2 regions of the Microbacterium sp. NPDC087665 genome follow, and region 1 is predicted to be linked to the other one. Evidence: predicted binding sites of a transcription regulator. Region 1 holds the regulator's gene; the other holds the start of a gene.
The links. The regulator LexA, encoded in region 1, represses DNA repair genes until DNA is damaged. The targets are predictions, from matches to a motif close to TCGAACANNTGTTCGA.

Region 1 (7,770 bases):
CGCCTCGCCGTAGCGACCGATGACGTCCGCCGCCCACTCGGGGTTCTCAAGGGCAGCGGTGCCGAGGTTGATGCGGGTGGCACCGCTCTCGAGAGCGGCCTCGAGCGTCGCGTCATCGCGGATGCCGCCGGAGAGCTCGATGCTCACGCCGCGGAACTGCTTGATGACCTTGCGCAGGATCGGCGCGTTGCTGCCGCGACCGAACGCCGCATCGAGGTCGACGAGGTGAATCCACTGCGCGCCCTGCGCGACCCACTCCCCTGCGGCATCGAGCGGGTCGCCGTAGCTGGTCTCCGTGCCCGCCTCGCCCTGGGTCAGGCGAACGGCCTTGCCCCCGGCGACGTCGACCGCGGGAAGCAGCGTGAGGGAGGGAGACTGTGCGAAGTCGTTCATGACGTCCTTGAGTGAGGAGGGCTCTGCACCCATGGAGGGCACGAGATTCGAGGGTACTCTGCGCTCGGTCAGGCCTCAAATGCATGACCTCGAGCGGCAGCGGTCAGAGGCTGCGGGTCCAGTTGCGGAGCAGGCGGATGCCCGCCTCGCCCGACTTCTCGGGATGGAACTGGGTGGCCGAGAGCGGCCCGTTCTCCACGGCGGCGAGGAAAGGATCGCCGTACGTGGTCCAGGTGAGACGGGGCTGAGGGAACGGCGGGATCACGTCGAGCTCCCACTTCTGCGCGGCGTACGAGTGCACGAAGTAGAACCGTTCGTCTTCGATGCCGTCGAAGAGGATGCTGCCCTCGTCGGGCGACACCGTGTTCCACCCCATGTGGGGCAGAACCGGCGCGTTGAGTTCGGTGACAGCGCCCGGCCATTCGCCGAGCCCCTCGGAGTCCTGCCCACGTTCGACACCGTGCTCGAACAGCACCTGCATCCCGACGCAGATTCCCAGCACGGGTCGTCCGCCCGCCAGACGACGATCGATGATCTCATCGCCCCCGTGGGCATGCAGGGCATCGCGAACCGCGGCGAACGCGCCGACACCGGGGACGACGAGCCCATCGGCCTCGAGCGCCGCCGTGCGGTCACGGGTGAGCACGGCGTTCGCGCCTGCGGCGACCAGTGCTTTGACCGCCGAGTGGACGTTGCCCGACTCGTAGTCGAAGACGGCGATGGTCGGGGTGCGGCTCACAACGCTCCCTTGGTGGAGGGGATGCCGTCGACCAGCGGGTCGAGCGACTTCGCCTGTCGGAACGCACGGGCGAAGGCCTTGTACTCGGCCTCGGCGATGTGGTGAGGATCGCGGCCACCGAGGACGCGCACATGCACGGTCAATGCCGCGTTGAATGCGATCGCCTCGAAGGTGTGGCGCACGAGCGCACCGGTGAAGTGCCCACCGATGAGGTGGTGCTCGAAGCCGGCGGGTTCGCCCTCGTGAACGAGGTACGGACGACCGGAGATGTCGACGACGGCCTGCGCGAGCGCCTCGTCGAGCGGAACGAGCGCATCGCCGTAGCGCGAGATCCCCGCCTTGTCGCCGAGCGCTTCGCCGATCGCCTGGCCGAGCACGATCGACACGTCTTCGACGGTGTGGTGGGCGTCGATGTGGGTGTCTCCGGATGCTCGGACCGTGAGGTCGGTGAGCGAGTGCTTGGCGAAGGCGGTCAGCATGTGGTCGAAGAACGGCACAGACGTGTCGATGCGGCTCGCGCCGGTGCCGTCGAGGTTCAGTTCGAGCTCGACGGTGGACTCCGAGGTGCTGCGCACCCGGGTGGCGGTGCGCGGGGTCAGGGCTGTGCTGCTCATGATGCCGATCCTATCGAGGCCAGCGCATCGAGGAACGCGGTCGTCTCGGCCTCGGTGCCCGCCGTCACGCGGAGGTGTCCGGCGATTCCGACATCGCGGATGAGCACGCCACGGTCGTAGAGGCGCTGCCAGGTCGCCCGCGGATCGGCGACGCCCCCGAAGAGGACGAAGTTCGACCAGGACTCGTGCGGTGTGTAGCCGAGAGCCTCGAGCGTCGCGGTGATGCGATCGCGCTGCCCGACGATCTCGTCGACCATGCTCAGCATGACGTCGGAGTTGCGGAGGGCGGCGACGGCTGCCGCCTGCGTGAGCGCGCTCAGGTGGTACGGGAGCCGCACGAGCCGGAGTGCGTCGATGAATGCGGGATCGGCCGCCAGGTAGCCCACCCGCGCACCGGCGAAGGCGAAGGCCTTGCTCATGGTGCGCGACACCGCCAGGCGGGGTCGCCCCTCGAGCAGCGTCAACGCGGAGGCCGCATCGTGCGGCGCGAACTCCTGGTACGCCTCGTCGACGACGACGACGCCGCGCGTCGCCTCGTAGACGGCCTCGACCACGTCGAGACCGAGCGGTGTGCCGGTCGGATTGTTCGGGGAGCACAGCAGCACCACGTCGGGATCGATCTGCTCGATCTGCGCGACGGCGTCTTCGGGGGTCAGCGTGTAATCGGGCTCGCGACGCCCCGCCACCCAGCGCGCACCCGTGCCCTGCGCGAGCAACGGGTACATCGAGTAGGTCGGGCCGAAGCTGAACACGGTGCGCCCGGGGCCGGCGAAGGCCTGCAGGATGTGCTGGAGAACCTCGTTCGAGCCGTTGCCCGCCCAGATCTGCTCGGCCTGAAGACCGTGGCCGAGATACTGGGCGAAGCCCTCACGGAGTGCGGTGAACTCCCGGTCCGGGTAACGATTCACGTCGCGGAGCGCGACAGCGATGTCATCGAGGATGTCGCTCGCAACGGCATCCGGTACGGGATGAGTGTTCTCGTTCACGTTCAACGCGACAGGCAGAGGAGCCTGAGGCGCACCGTACGGGGTGAGGCCCCGGAGGTCGTCGCGAAGCGGCAAGTCATCGAGAGAAACAGTCACCACTCCATGCTAGGCCGCGGACTGCGAGGCTCCCACCGCGTGACCTCTCATTGCGGAGGGAACCGTCAGTTCGTGAACTGCGTCGGGATGGAGAGTTCCTGACCGATCTGAAGCACGCCGCCCTGCAGCATGTTCAGCCGGGTGATCTCGCCGATGACATCACGAGGGTCGGACTCGGGAGAGACCTCGGCAGCGATCGACCAGAGAGTATCGCCCGGCATCACCGTGACGGTCTCGAACGTCACGGTGCCGGCGTCTTCGCCCGAGGCGAGCGCGCTTCCGCCGCTCAGCACTCCGAAGATGATGCCGACGGCGAGCGGAATCGCCGCGAGAGCGAGGAGGACGCGACGGCCACGCGCCGTCAGCCGGAGACGCGTCGCCGGGCGAACCGGGCTGACCGCTGCGGTGCTGAAGGTGATGCTGCTCATGTCGTTCTCCTCTGCGTCGCCTCCGGTCCTACCGGAGGTCTGTCACCGCCGATGAGGTGGTGACCAGGTTGGCGTAGCGTTCGCATCCAACTCTCGGCCGGGAGAGCTGAGTGCGAAGCTACGTTCCGAAGATATCTTCGAATTCGAATATCTGTCAAGCTTTCTTCGAAATCACCGGGGCGATTTCACCGACACGCTCGAACAGATCTTCCCCATCCGCGTGTTTCTCGGATACGGTTTCGATAACGACACCCCACCACGGGCCTCCGACATTCGAAGAAGGACGTCGGATTCGCGCACCGAAGGAGCATCATGAGCGAGATCACCGCCCCCGATCCCGAGGCGCCGCGAACCCGCCGTCGCAAGAGCCTCAGCCCCAAGCAGATGGCGATCCTCGAGGTCATCCAGGCCTCGATCGCCCAGCAGGGGTACCCGCCGAGCATGCGCGAGATCGGCGATGCCGTGGGCCTCAAGTCGCTCTCGAGCGTCACCCACCAGCTCGGCCAGCTCGAGCTCAGCGGCTACCTCCGCCGCGATCCGGGCAAGACCCGCGCCATGGAGGTGCTCATCGACCTGCCGGGGACCAGCGTCGAGAACCCCGCCGATGTGACCACGCCCGTGGGCGACGCGGCACTCGTCCCCCTCGTCGGGCGCATCGCCGCCGGCGTGCCGATCACCGCCGACCAGCAGGTCGAGGAGATCTTCCCCCTCCCCCGGCAACTCGTGGGCAAGGGCGATCTGTTCATGCTCAAGGTGTCGGGCGAGTCGATGATCGACGCCGCGATCTGCGACGGCGACTGGGTCGTGATCCGATCGCAGCACGATGCCGAGAACGGCGAGATCGTGGCGGCCATGCTCGATGGCGAGGCCACCGTCAAGACCTTCCGCCGCCGTGACGGCCACACCTGGCTGCTGCCCCGCAACTCCGCCTTCGAGCCGATCCTGGGCGACGAGGCCGTCGTGCTCGGCAAGGTCGTCGCCGTGCTCCGCTCGGTCTGATCGAATCGGTCGCACCCTCGGTGCGACGCCGGTCGGCGCCGGGCGCATAGGCTCGAATCATGTCGTCGCCGTACGGTTCCTGGCCCTCGCCCTTCTCCGCCGCATCCGTCGCGGCATCCTCCCCCCGATTGGACGGCGCTCGCTTCGTCGGCGGGGAGATCTGGTGGGCCGAGTCCGTGCCCGCCGAACGCGGCCGCGTCACCGTGCGCTCCTCGCTCGGGCGAGAGGTGCTCCCCTCCCCCTGGAGCGCCCGCTCTCGCGTGCACGAGTACGGCGGCGGGGCATGGACCGCGGATGCCGACGGCATCCTGTATTTCGTCGATGCGTCCGATCAGCGGGTGTACCGACTCGTTCCCGGCGCCCACCCCGTTCCCCTGACGCCGGCCGGTCCGTCGCACGGAGGCCTCCGCCTGCAGAACGGCAGGCTGCTGGCCGTGCGCGAAGACCTCACCGGCGAGCCGCACCTCCGGGCGATCATCGAGATCCCGGTGGATGCCTCGGCAGCCGATGATCCCGGCACCCTGCGCGTGCTCGGGGAAGGTTCCGGCTTCTTCGCCCACCCCACCCTGTCACCCGACGGCACGCGTGTCGCGTGGGTGGAGTGGAGCGGTGAGCGGATGCCGTGGGACGAAGCGCATCTCGTGGTGCACGACATCGCGCAGGGAGCATCCACCGTCGTCCCGACCACCGCCGCCATCCAACCGGAGTGGCTCGACGAGACATCGCTGGTCTTCGCCGATGACCCCACCGGGCGCTGGAATCTGAACCGGGTCGAGCTGGACGGATCGACGCCCGTCGGCGCTCCTCGCCCGATCGCCCCGGCGGACGCCGACACCGGCTACGGACTGTGGGTGCTCGGCAACCGCTGGTTCCAGCCGCTCGCCGACGGCCGCATCATCGCCGTGCGCACGAACGGGCGCGATGAGATCGTCGCCCTCTCCTCCGACGGCGAGGCGCGCTCCTTCGACGTGCCCTGCGACGGGCACGTCAGCGTCGATGACGTCACCGGGTCGCTCGTTCTGCTCTCGGGCAATGGATCGACCGTCGCTCCGGGGGTCTGGTGCCTCGACGTCGATTCCGGTGAGGTCGTGGCCGTCCGCGGCGGAGAGCCCGTCGATCAGGCCTGGATGCCCGCGTCCCAGCCGGTGACGGTGAAGGGGCCGCACGGCCCCGTGCACGCCTTCGACTACGCGCCCGCGAACCCCGAGGTCGTCGAACCGACCGACGATGTGCCGCCGTACCTGGTGCTCGTGCACGGTGGCCCGACGGCGCACGTCACGGGCGCCGCCTCCGCCGCGATCGCGTTCTACACGAGCCGCGGCATCGGCGTGCTCGACGTCAACTACGGCGGCTCGACCGGATACGGACGGGCATACCGCGAGCGGCTCCTCGGCGCCTGGGGCGTCGCCGAGGTCGACGACGTGCTCGCGGCCGCACGGGGCCTCGCCGATGCCGGTCTCGCCGACCCCCACCGCCTCGCGATCCGGGGCGGCTCCGCGGGAGGCTGGACGGTGCTGTCGGCGCTCGTGCGCGGCGGCACCTTCACAGCGGGCATCTCGCGGTACGGCGTGACCGATCTACGGATGCTCGCCGTCGATGCGCACGATTTCGAGAGGCGCTACATCGACGGACTCGTCGGACCGCTCCCCACCTCCGAAGAGCTGTACATCGAAAGGTCGCCGCTCACCCACGCCGCCCGGATCGACGTGCCGGTGCTGCTCCTGCAGGGCGCGGAGGATCGCGTGGTCCCGCCGTCGCAGTCCGAGGCGATCCGCGATGCGCTGGCTGACCGAGGCGTCCCCCACGAGTACGTGCTCTACGAGGGCGAGGGGCACGGTTTCCGCGGCGCCGACACGATCGTCGACGCGCTGCAGCGGGAGCTCGCATTCCTCGCACGAGCGTTCGGCTTCACGCCCGCGAGCTGACTACTCGCCGACGCGGTTGCGCAGGCGCATCGCCCGTGCGGCTTCCCTCGTGTCCTGGCGCTCACGGAGCGTCTGACGCTTGTCGTACTCGCGCTTGCCCTTGGCCAGCGCGATCTCGACCTTGGCGCGGCCGTCGGAGAAGTACAGCTTCAGCGGGATCAACGTGTATCCGCCCGCAGACACCGCATGCGCGAGCTTGGCGATCTCCTCGCGGTGCAGCAGCAACTTGCGGATGCGCTTGGCGGAGTGGTTCGTCCAGTGCCCCTGCGAGTACTCCGGGATGTGCACCGAGTCGAGGAAGACCTCGTTGCCCTTGACGAACGCGTAGCCGTCCGACAGATTCGCGCGCCCCTGGCGCAACGACTTGACCTCGGTGCCGGTGAGCACCATCCCCGCCTCGTACGACTTCTCGATGTTGTAGTCGTGACGTGCGCGACGATTGGTCGCGATGACCTTCTCCCCGCGTTCCCTGGGCATGTTGCTCTCCTGATCCGTGCCGTGCGAATGGTTCCTGGGCCCGACGGCGGGCGCACAGCAGCCTTTCAGTCTACATCCGGCAGCTCGACCGGGCCACTCCGGCCGGGAATCCGACCGACCGGCGGGTCAGGTGCGCAGCCAGCGTCGGATCGCGAACCCGGCGGACAGCGCCGCGAGGATCACACCGATACCGATGAGCACGGGAACCACCCACGCGGCATCCTGCATCGTGATCCATGTGGTGATGAAGGGCACGCGGCCGCGGAGGTAGCCGTTGACGCCGAAGTGCACTCCGGCGACGACGGCGGCGCTCGCGAGCGCCGATCCGAGAAGGGCCGCGAACACGCCCTCCAGGACGAACGGTGTCTGGATGAAGCGGTTCGATGCGCCGACCAGACGCATGATCCCGATCTCCTTGCGCCTCGCGTACGCCGACAATCGAATGGTCGTCGCGATCAGAAGGGTCGCGGCGATCAGCATGAGCACGGCGATGCCGACGGCGATGTAGGTCGCCACGGTGAGCGCCGAGAACAGCGGTTCGAGGTATTGGAGCTGGTCCTTCACCTGCTCGACGCCGGCCTGGCCGCTGAAAGCCTCGGAGAGCACCTGCGACTGCCCGGGGTCCTTGATGGTCACGAAGAAGACATCGAAGGCCTGATCGGCCGTGATGACGCTCGCCTGCTCCTGACCCACCTGCTCGACGAGCTTGGCGTAGGTGTCTTCCTTGGTGTCGAAGTTGATCGAGCTGATGAGGGGCGACAGGGCTTCGCCCTCGAGCTGGGCGCGCACGGTCGCCACCTGCTCTTCGCTGGCGGCGCCGTCGAGGCAGGTCTCCGACTCGGAGACCGATGAGCACATGTACACGGCGACCTGAGCGCGCTCGCTCCAGTAGCCGCGCATGACGCCGATCTGGGACTGCATCAGGATGGCCGCGCCGACGAAGGTGAGCGAGACGAAGGTGACGAGCACCACCGAGATCACCATGGAGATGTTGCGGCGGAGACCGCCGAGCGCTTCGGTGAGGATCAGACCGATTCTCATGATGTCGGCCCCACTTCCTCGTCGTTGTCGTCGGAGAGCCCGAGACGATCGGCGACGCCGAGCTCGGCGACA
Region 2 (7,770 bases), on a different contig from region 1:
TCGCCGAGCAGCAGACGACCGCGCTGCTCGACGACGCATCCGACACGGGAGAGATGCCGGAGCTGCCCGGGCTCGACGGATTCGGCACGGAAGGCCCCGGAGACGGCGGCCCTCAGGCTCCGGTCACTCCGTACATCCTTCCGGCCCCCACCCTGCTCGTGGAGGGCCCGCCTCCCGTCATGCGGTCCGAGGCGACCGACAAGGTGATCGAGCAGATCACGAATGTGCTGACGCAGTTCAAGGTCGACGCCAAGGTCACCGGGTTCTCGCGCGGACCGACAGTGACGCAGTACGAGGTCGAGGTCGGCCACGGCGTCAAGGTCGAGAAGATCCTGCAGCTGAGCAACAACTTCGCCTATGCCGTCGCATCGAACGATGTGCGCATCCTCTCGCCCATCCCGGGCAAGAGCGCGATCGGCATCGAGATCCCCAACGCCGACAAGGAGATGGTCGCTCTCGGTGACGTGCTGCGCTCTCCGGCCGCGCAGAAGAGCACGCACCCGATGACCATCGGTGTGGGAAAAGACGTCGGTGGAAACATCGTCATCGCGAACCTCGCGAAGATGCCCCACCTGTTGGTCGCCGGTTCCACGGGTTCGGGAAAGTCCAGCTTCGTCAACTCGATGATCACCAGCCTGCTGATGCGTGCCAAGCCGACGGACGTGCGCATGGTGCTCATCGACCCCAAGCGCGTCGAGCTCACGAGCTACGCGGGTGTTCCTCACCTCATCACCCCCATCATCACGAACCCGAAGAAGGCAGCAGAAGCGCTGCAGTGGGTCGTGAAGGAGATGGACATGCGGTACGACGACCTCGCATCGTTCGGCTACCGTCACATCGACGACTTCAACCGCGCCGTCCGTGCCGGTGAGATCGTTCTGCCGGTCGGCAGCGAACGTGTGCTCAAGCCGTATCCGTACCTGCTGGTCGTCGTCGACGAGCTCGCGGACCTCATGATGGTCGCCCCGCGCGACGTCGAGGATTCGATCGTGCGCATCACCCAGCTCGCGCGAGCATCCGGTATCCACCTCGTGCTCGCGACCCAGCGTCCCAGCGTCGACGTGGTCACCGGCCTCATCAAGGCGAACGTGCCCTCGCGGCTCGCCTTCGCGGTGACCAGCGTCACCGACAGCCGTGTCATCCTCGACAGCCCCGGAGCCGACAAGCTCATCGGTCAGGGCGACGCGCTGTTCTCGCCCATGGGCAGTTCCAAGCCGTTCCGTCTTCAGGGTGCGTGGGTCGATGAGAAAGAGATCGACGCCGTCGTCAAGCACGTCACCCGCCAGGCGCGACCGGAGTACCGCTCCGACGTGCAGGAATCGCTCGAACCGCGCAAGAAAGAGGTCGACGAAGACATCGGCGACGACCTCGAGCTGCTCCTCGCGGCAGCGGAGCTCGTCGTCTCGACGCAGTTCGGTTCGACGTCGATGCTGCAGCGCAAGCTCCGCGTCGGTTTCGCGAAGGCCGGACGACTCATGGATCTGCTGGAATCGCGCGAGATCGTCGGCCCGTCCGAGGGATCGAAGGCCCGTGACGTGCTCGTCACGGCCGAGCAGCTCGCGGGCGTGATGTCGAGGCTCCGCGGCGACGATGCTCCTGCTGCGGCTGCTCCCGCCGCGCCCGCCGCGGCCGCGCCGATGTCGGGCATGGCGTCGGATGCCGTCGAGGCGCAGTTCGACGGGCTGCCCGTCGTCGAGGCGGAGGGCGACGAAGACGCCTGGGGCCTGACGGGACGCGACTGATGGCCATTCCTCGGCAGCTGCCCAACGCGATCACCGTCGCACGCATCCCGCTGGCGGTGGTGTTCTTCGTGCTCCTCTTGATGGGAGGAACATTCGGAATCCCTGATCTCGGTTTGCGCTGGGCCGCGGGGATCCTGTTCATCGTGGCGATCTCGACGGACTGGGTCGATGGCTATCTCGCCCGCCGTTACGACATCGTCAGCGACTTCGGCAAGCTCTGGGATCCGATCGCCGACAAGCTTCTCACCGGCGCCGGGTTCATCGGCCTCGCGATTCTCGGGGAGGTCAACTGGTGGATCGTCGTCATCATCCTCGTGCGCGAGTGGGGCATCACGATCCACCGTCTGATGGTCGTGAAAGAGCATGTGGTCGCCGCGGCATGGATGGGCAAGATCAAGACCGCGGTGCAGGGTGTCGCACTCGGATGGGCGCTCCTCCCGCTGCACGTGGTGATCGGGCTCGAGCCGTGGACGCTGGTGACGGCGATCCTCATGATCATCGTCCTCATCCTCACCGTGGTCAGCGGGATCGATTACATCGTCGCCCAAGTGCGAGGGTCTCGGACTCCGCGGTGAGCGCTTCGGCTCGGGCGGCGATCGAGGCGCTTCGCGAGCGAGGTTGGACGGTCGGTGTGGCCGAGTCGCTCACGGGGGGCGCGGTGAGTTCCGCGCTCGTCTCCGTCGCCGGTGCCTCGTCCGTGTTCGTGGGAGGGGTCGTGGCGTACGCGACGCCGATCAAACACACGCTGCTGGGTGTCGACGCGCGACTTCTCGAGGAGTACGGCCCGGTTCATCCCGAGGTCGCGCTGCAGATGGCCGAGGGAGTGCGTCGGGCACTGGCGGTCGACGGGGCGGATGCGGCCGTGGGCATGTCGACGACGGGAATCGCCGGCCCCGAGTCCACGGACGGGCAACCGGTCGGGACGGTGCACATCGGCGTCGTCACGCCGGAGCGCGCGGAGACGCAGGCGTTTCTGTTCGATGGGGACCGGGCGCGGATCAGAGAGCAGGCCGTCGATGCCGCTCTCTCCATGCTGGTGAGTGCATTGAGGGAATAGCGGAGTGAGGACGGCTGTTGTGACCATCGTGCTCACATCGAAACCACAGCGTGCGAAGGTAGATTGTGTGAACGTCGATACGACTAGACTGGCTGTCCCGTCGGGGGATACCCCGGGACACCGATTGGGGAGGAGGTTCCGATGATTCTTGTACGACAGGAAATCGGCGATGTGCTGAGGGACTTCCGCCTGCAGAAGGGCCGCACCCTTCGACAGGTCGCAAGCAAGGCTTCCGTTGCTCTCGGTTACCTCAGTGAGGTCGAGCGCGGTCAGAAAGAGGCATCGAGCGAGATCCTCGCCTCGGTGGCCGATGCGCTCGACGTTCCCATCTCGACCATCATGCGCGAGGTCGGCGATCGTATCTCGGTGCTCGAAGGCATCCAGGTGTTCCCGGACGTCGTTCCTGACGACCTGGTCGCTTCGATCGAGCCCGAACTCACTCTGCACTGAGTTCCGCACCACCGTTCTTTCGCAATGCGACGCAGTGAATTTCTTCGTGCCGTCGAGGACGAGTTCCCGGGGCGGTCGTCGTCGCTGTTGAACGACCTCGTTCTGAGTCCTCTGTCCGGCCGCACCGCCAAGGAGGCGCTGGCGGCCGGACTGCCTCCGCGCGATATCTGGCTCGCTCTGTGCACGGAGATGGAAGTGCCGGAGTCGCGACGGTACGGCGTGGGAAGGCTGGAACCCCGCAAGCGGTGACGCGCGCCATGTTCGAGTGATCCGGGATAACGATCGCCTCTGACGGCGTGTCGTCGAATATCTGTTCGAAGCGAGCGTAGTCTTCTGCACAGTGGCTCGCAGAAGCTTGTTGTCCACCGATGCAGAAGGACCGTCGACGGAATGTCGGAGGCCCCTCGTACGGTGATGACATGGCCGATGAGCCATACGCCTTGTCGGAGAGTTGTTCCCAACCGGGAACGCCGCGACAGCCTACAGGCGGCACCACGCGAGCAGTAGGAGCATGACATGCCATCACCCGCAGACCGCGAGAAGTCCCTCGAGACCGCACTCGCCCAGATCGACCGCCAGTTCGGAAAGGGCTCGGTCATGCGGCTGGGCAGTGATGATCGGGCTCCTGTCGCCGTCATCCCGACAGGATCCATCGCACTCGATGTCGCTCTCGGAGTGGGTGGTCTGCCGCGCGGCCGCATCGTCGAGATCTACGGACCGGAGTCCTCGGGTAAGACGACCCTGACGCTCCACGCGATCGCCAACGCGCAGCGTGCCGGTGGCATCGCAGCGTTCATCGATGCCGAGCACGCACTCGACCCCGACTACGCCGCCAAGCTCGGTGTCGATATCGACGCCCTCCTGGTGTCCCAGCCCGACACGGGTGAGCAGGCGCTCGAGATCGCCGACATGCTCGTTCGTTCCGGTGCCATCGACCTGATCGTTATCGACTCGGTCGCCGCACTCGTGCCTCGCGCCGAGATCGAAGGCGAGATGGGCGACTCCCACGTGGGTCTCCAGGCTCGTCTCATGTCGCAGGCACTGCGCAAGCTCACCGGTGGGCTGAACCAGACCAACACGACGATGATCTTCATCAACCAGTTGCGCGAGAAGATCGGTGTCTTCTTCGGCTCGCCCGAGACGACCGCCGGCGGTAAGGCACTGAAGTTCTACGCCTCCGTCCGCCTCGACATCCGTCGTATCGAGACGCTGAAAGATGGCACCGACGCAGTGGGTAACCGCACGCGCGTCAAGGTGGTCAAGAACAAGATGGCTCCGCCGTTCAAGCAGGCAGAGTTCGACATCCTCTACGGTGTGGGGATCTCGCGAGAGGGCAGCCTGATCGATTTCGGCGTCGAGCACGCCATCGTGAAGAAGTCGGGCTCTTGGTACACCTATGACGGTGACCAGCTCGGCCAGGGTAAGGAGAACGCGCGCACGTTCCTCCTCAACAACCCCGACGTCGCACTGGCGATCGAGACGCAGATCAAGCAGAAGCTCGGTATCGGAGGCGCAGTCGCCGCTGCGGAGCCGGCTGATGAGCTCGCCGAGCGTCGCCCGGCCTGATCATGAACAGTGACAATGGGGGCGGGCCGGACGGATCCTCCGAGCGGCTCGCCCCCGTCATCCCGCTTTTCGATCGCGGTGCGAGCGCGCGTGGTGTCGAAAAAGCAGATTCGATGCCAGCGACCGTGGTCGCAGCCGATTTGCGGTCGGACGTGCCTGCGCGGCCGACCCCGTCCGCGAGTCGTGAGGGAACGCCGAGCGATCGTCCCCCGGCTCATGGTGGGCGTGATCGTGTGGTCGCACCCCAGCTCCGCGGACTCCAGTCTCAGAATGACGGCCCGTCTGACGAGGCCGATGACCAGGCACCCGATCCTGAGCAGGTGCGCGTGGCGGCGGAAGAGGCCCTCGTCCGGAAGCTGCGATCACGATCGCTCTCCGTGTCGGAAGCTCGCCAGGTGCTGCGCGGACACGGCCTCGATGCAGCACAGATCGACGATGTGATCGACGACTTCTTGCGCCGCAACTATCTCGATGACGCGACTCTCGCGCAGTCGCTCGTCACCTCGGGCGCGGAGCGAAAGGGTCAGGGACGCGTCGCACTGTCGCGGTCTTTGGCTCAGCGGGGCATTCCTCGTGATGTGATCGCCGTGGCTCTCGACGAGCTCCCCGACGATGACGCAGAACGTGCGCTCGACTTCGCCCGCACCAAAGCGCGGTCCCTCTCCCGCCTCGACAACGACACCGCACTCCGCCGCCTGGTGGGGCAGCTCTCCCGCCGCGGGTACAACGGAGCAGTGGCGATGCGTGCGGCGAAGACCGCGCTCGGTGAAGCCTCGTTCGGCGGTCGTCCCTCCGGGGTGCACTTCGTCGAATCCGACTAGGGGGCAGCGGTGGTGAGGCGAGTTCTCGCTCGTACAATGGATCCATCATGACTATCCCGCGCAGTGAACCGACGATCATCTCCTCGTCGTCAGCAGCATTCGATGCCGACGGTCGCCAGCGATCGTACGAAGTGCGCACCTTCGGGTGCCAGATGAACGTGCATGACTCCGAGAGGCTCTCCGGATCGCTGGAGAGCGCCGGCTACGTACGCGCCGTCGAGGGCACGGAAGCCGATGTCGTGATCATCAACACGTGCGCGGTGCGCGACAACGCGGCAGGAAAGCTGTACGGAACACTCGGCCAGCTCGCCGGTGTGAAGCGCCGGAAAGACGGCATGCAGATCGCAGTGGGCGGATGCCTCGCGCAGATGGACAAGCAGACCGTGATCGACAAGGCTCCCTGGGTCGACGTCGTGTTCGGCACGCACAACATGGGATCGCTTCCCGGTCTGCTCGAGCGTGCTCGTCACAACGGCGACGCCGAGCTCGAGATCCTCGAGTCGCTCGAAGTGTTCCCCTCCACGCTTCCGACGAAGCGCGACGCGGCGCACAGCGGATGGGTGTCGATCTCCGTCGGTTGCAACAACACCTGCACCTTCTGCATCGTGCCCAGCCTCCGCGGCAAGGAGAAGGACCGCCGTCCCGGAGACATCCTCAACGAGATCCGGCTGCTCGTCGACGACGGCGCGATCGAGGTCACCCTGCTCGGACAGAACGTCAACTCGTACGGTGTGGAGTTCGGTGATCGGCATGCCTTCGGCAAGTTGCTTCGTGCCGCCGGTGAGATCGATGGGCTGGAGCGCATCCGATTCACCAGCCCGCATCCCGCGGCCTTCACCGACGACGTCATCGATGCGATGGCCGAGACGACGAGCGTGATGCCCCAGTTGCACATGCCGCTCCAGTCCGGTAGCGACCGCATCCTCAAGGCGATGCGCCGGTCGTACCGCAGCGAGAAGTTCCTCGGCATTCTCGACCGGGTGCGCGAACGCATGCCGAACGCGTCGATCACGACCGACATCATCGTCGGCTTCCCCGGAGAGACCGAGGAGGACTTCGAAGACACGATGCGCGTGGTGGAAGCCTCGCGGTTCTCCGGAGCGTTCACCTTCCAATACTCGATTCGCGAAGGTACACCTGCGGCGACCATGGAGGACCAGATCCCCAAGGCGGTCGTTCAGGAACGGTACAACCGTCTCATCGCCCTCCAGGAGCGCATCTCCCTCGAAGAGAACCAGAAACAGGTGGGGCGCGAAGTCGAAGTCCTCGTATCGATGGGCGAGGGCAAGAAAGACGCCGAGACGCATCGCCTCACAGGGCGAGCAGAAGACAATCGCCTGGTCCACTTCGAGGTCACGCCGGGCTCGGAGCTGCCGCGCCCGGGCGATATGGTCACCGTCACGATCACGCGCGCGGCGCCCTTCCATCTGCTCGCCGACGACCCGACGGGGCAGCCGCTCCGCATTCGCCGCACGCGCGGCGGTGACGCCTGGGATCGTTCGCAGTCCGAGTCGTGCGCCGTGCCCGCTCCGGTGGGCGACGGCGGGCCCCGTGCCGTCTCGCTCGGTCTGCCCACGCTCCGCGTCGGCGTGTGAGTACGATCTCCCTCCACGAGCACGCTGCGCCGCGCCTCTGGGCCATCGTCGGAGCGACGGGAACAGGCAAGAGCGACCTCGCTCTCGACCTCGCGGAGTTGCTGCGATCGGGCGGTAACGCCGCCGAGGTCGTCAATGCCGACGCGATGCAGCTCTACCGGGGAATGGACATCGGCACCGCGAAGCTTCCGGTCGCCGAGCGCCGCGGCATCCCGCACCACCTGTTCGACGTGCGCGACGTCGATCAAGAGGCCGCGGTGGCTTGGTATCAGCCGCACGCGCGCGCAGTCGTCGCAGACATCCAGGAACGCGGCGGCGACGCGATCCTCGTCGGCGGTTCGGGGCTCTACGTCTCGAGCGTCGTCTTCGACTTCCAGTTCCCTCCGCGCGACCCCGCTATTCGCGAGAGGATCGAGCAGGAGCTGGCCGAACGAGGAGCAGCGCATCTGCTGACGCGGCTGAAGGATGCTGATCCGGGGGCCGCCGCGCGCATCGACCCCCATAACACCCGGCGCGTTGTCCGCGCTCTGGAGGTGCTC

Region 2: a site for LexA is predicted at 3,552-3,567, ahead of recA (recombinase RecA). Genes of this name have one in related genera too.

The regions. Positions count from the first base shown of each region.
Region 1 covers NZ_JBIUWD010000006.1:32,511-40,280, forward strand. The annotation lists gene priA (bifunctional 1-(5-phosphoribosyl)-5-((5-phosphoribosylamino)methylideneamino)imidazole-4-carboxamide isomerase/phosphoribosylanthranilate isomerase PriA) at 1-393, opposite strand, end outside; gene hisH (imidazole glycerol phosphate synthase subunit HisH) at 497-1,132, opposite strand; gene hisB (imidazoleglycerol-phosphate dehydratase HisB) at 1,129-1,746, opposite strand; gene ACIOSY_RS14225 (histidinol-phosphate transaminase) at 1,743-2,828, opposite strand; gene ACIOSY_RS14230 (LysM peptidoglycan-binding domain-containing protein) at 2,894-3,256, opposite strand; gene lexA (transcriptional repressor LexA) at 3,569-4,255, shown strand; gene ACIOSY_RS14240 (S9 family peptidase) at 4,315-6,180, shown strand; gene smpB (SsrA-binding protein SmpB) at 6,181-6,657, opposite strand; gene ftsX (permease-like cell division protein FtsX) at 6,784-7,698, opposite strand; gene ftsE (cell division ATP-binding protein FtsE) at 7,695-7,770, opposite strand, start outside.
Region 2 covers NZ_JBIUWD010000002.1:46,707-54,476, reverse strand. The annotation lists gene ACIOSY_RS03795 (DNA translocase FtsK) at 1-1,742, shown strand, start outside; gene pgsA (CDP-diacylglycerol--glycerol-3-phosphate 3-phosphatidyltransferase) at 1,742-2,317, shown strand; gene ACIOSY_RS03785 (CinA family protein) at 2,314-2,799, shown strand; gene ACIOSY_RS03780 (helix-turn-helix domain-containing protein) at 2,941-3,249, shown strand; gene ACIOSY_RS03775 (DUF3046 domain-containing protein) at 3,274-3,498, shown strand; gene recA (recombinase RecA) at 3,766-4,815, shown strand; gene ACIOSY_RS03765 (regulatory protein RecX) at 5,193-5,636, shown strand; gene miaB (tRNA (N6-isopentenyl adenosine(37)-C2)-methylthiotransferase MiaB) at 5,684-7,231, shown strand; gene miaA (tRNA (adenosine(37)-N6)-dimethylallyltransferase MiaA) at 7,228-7,770, shown strand, end outside.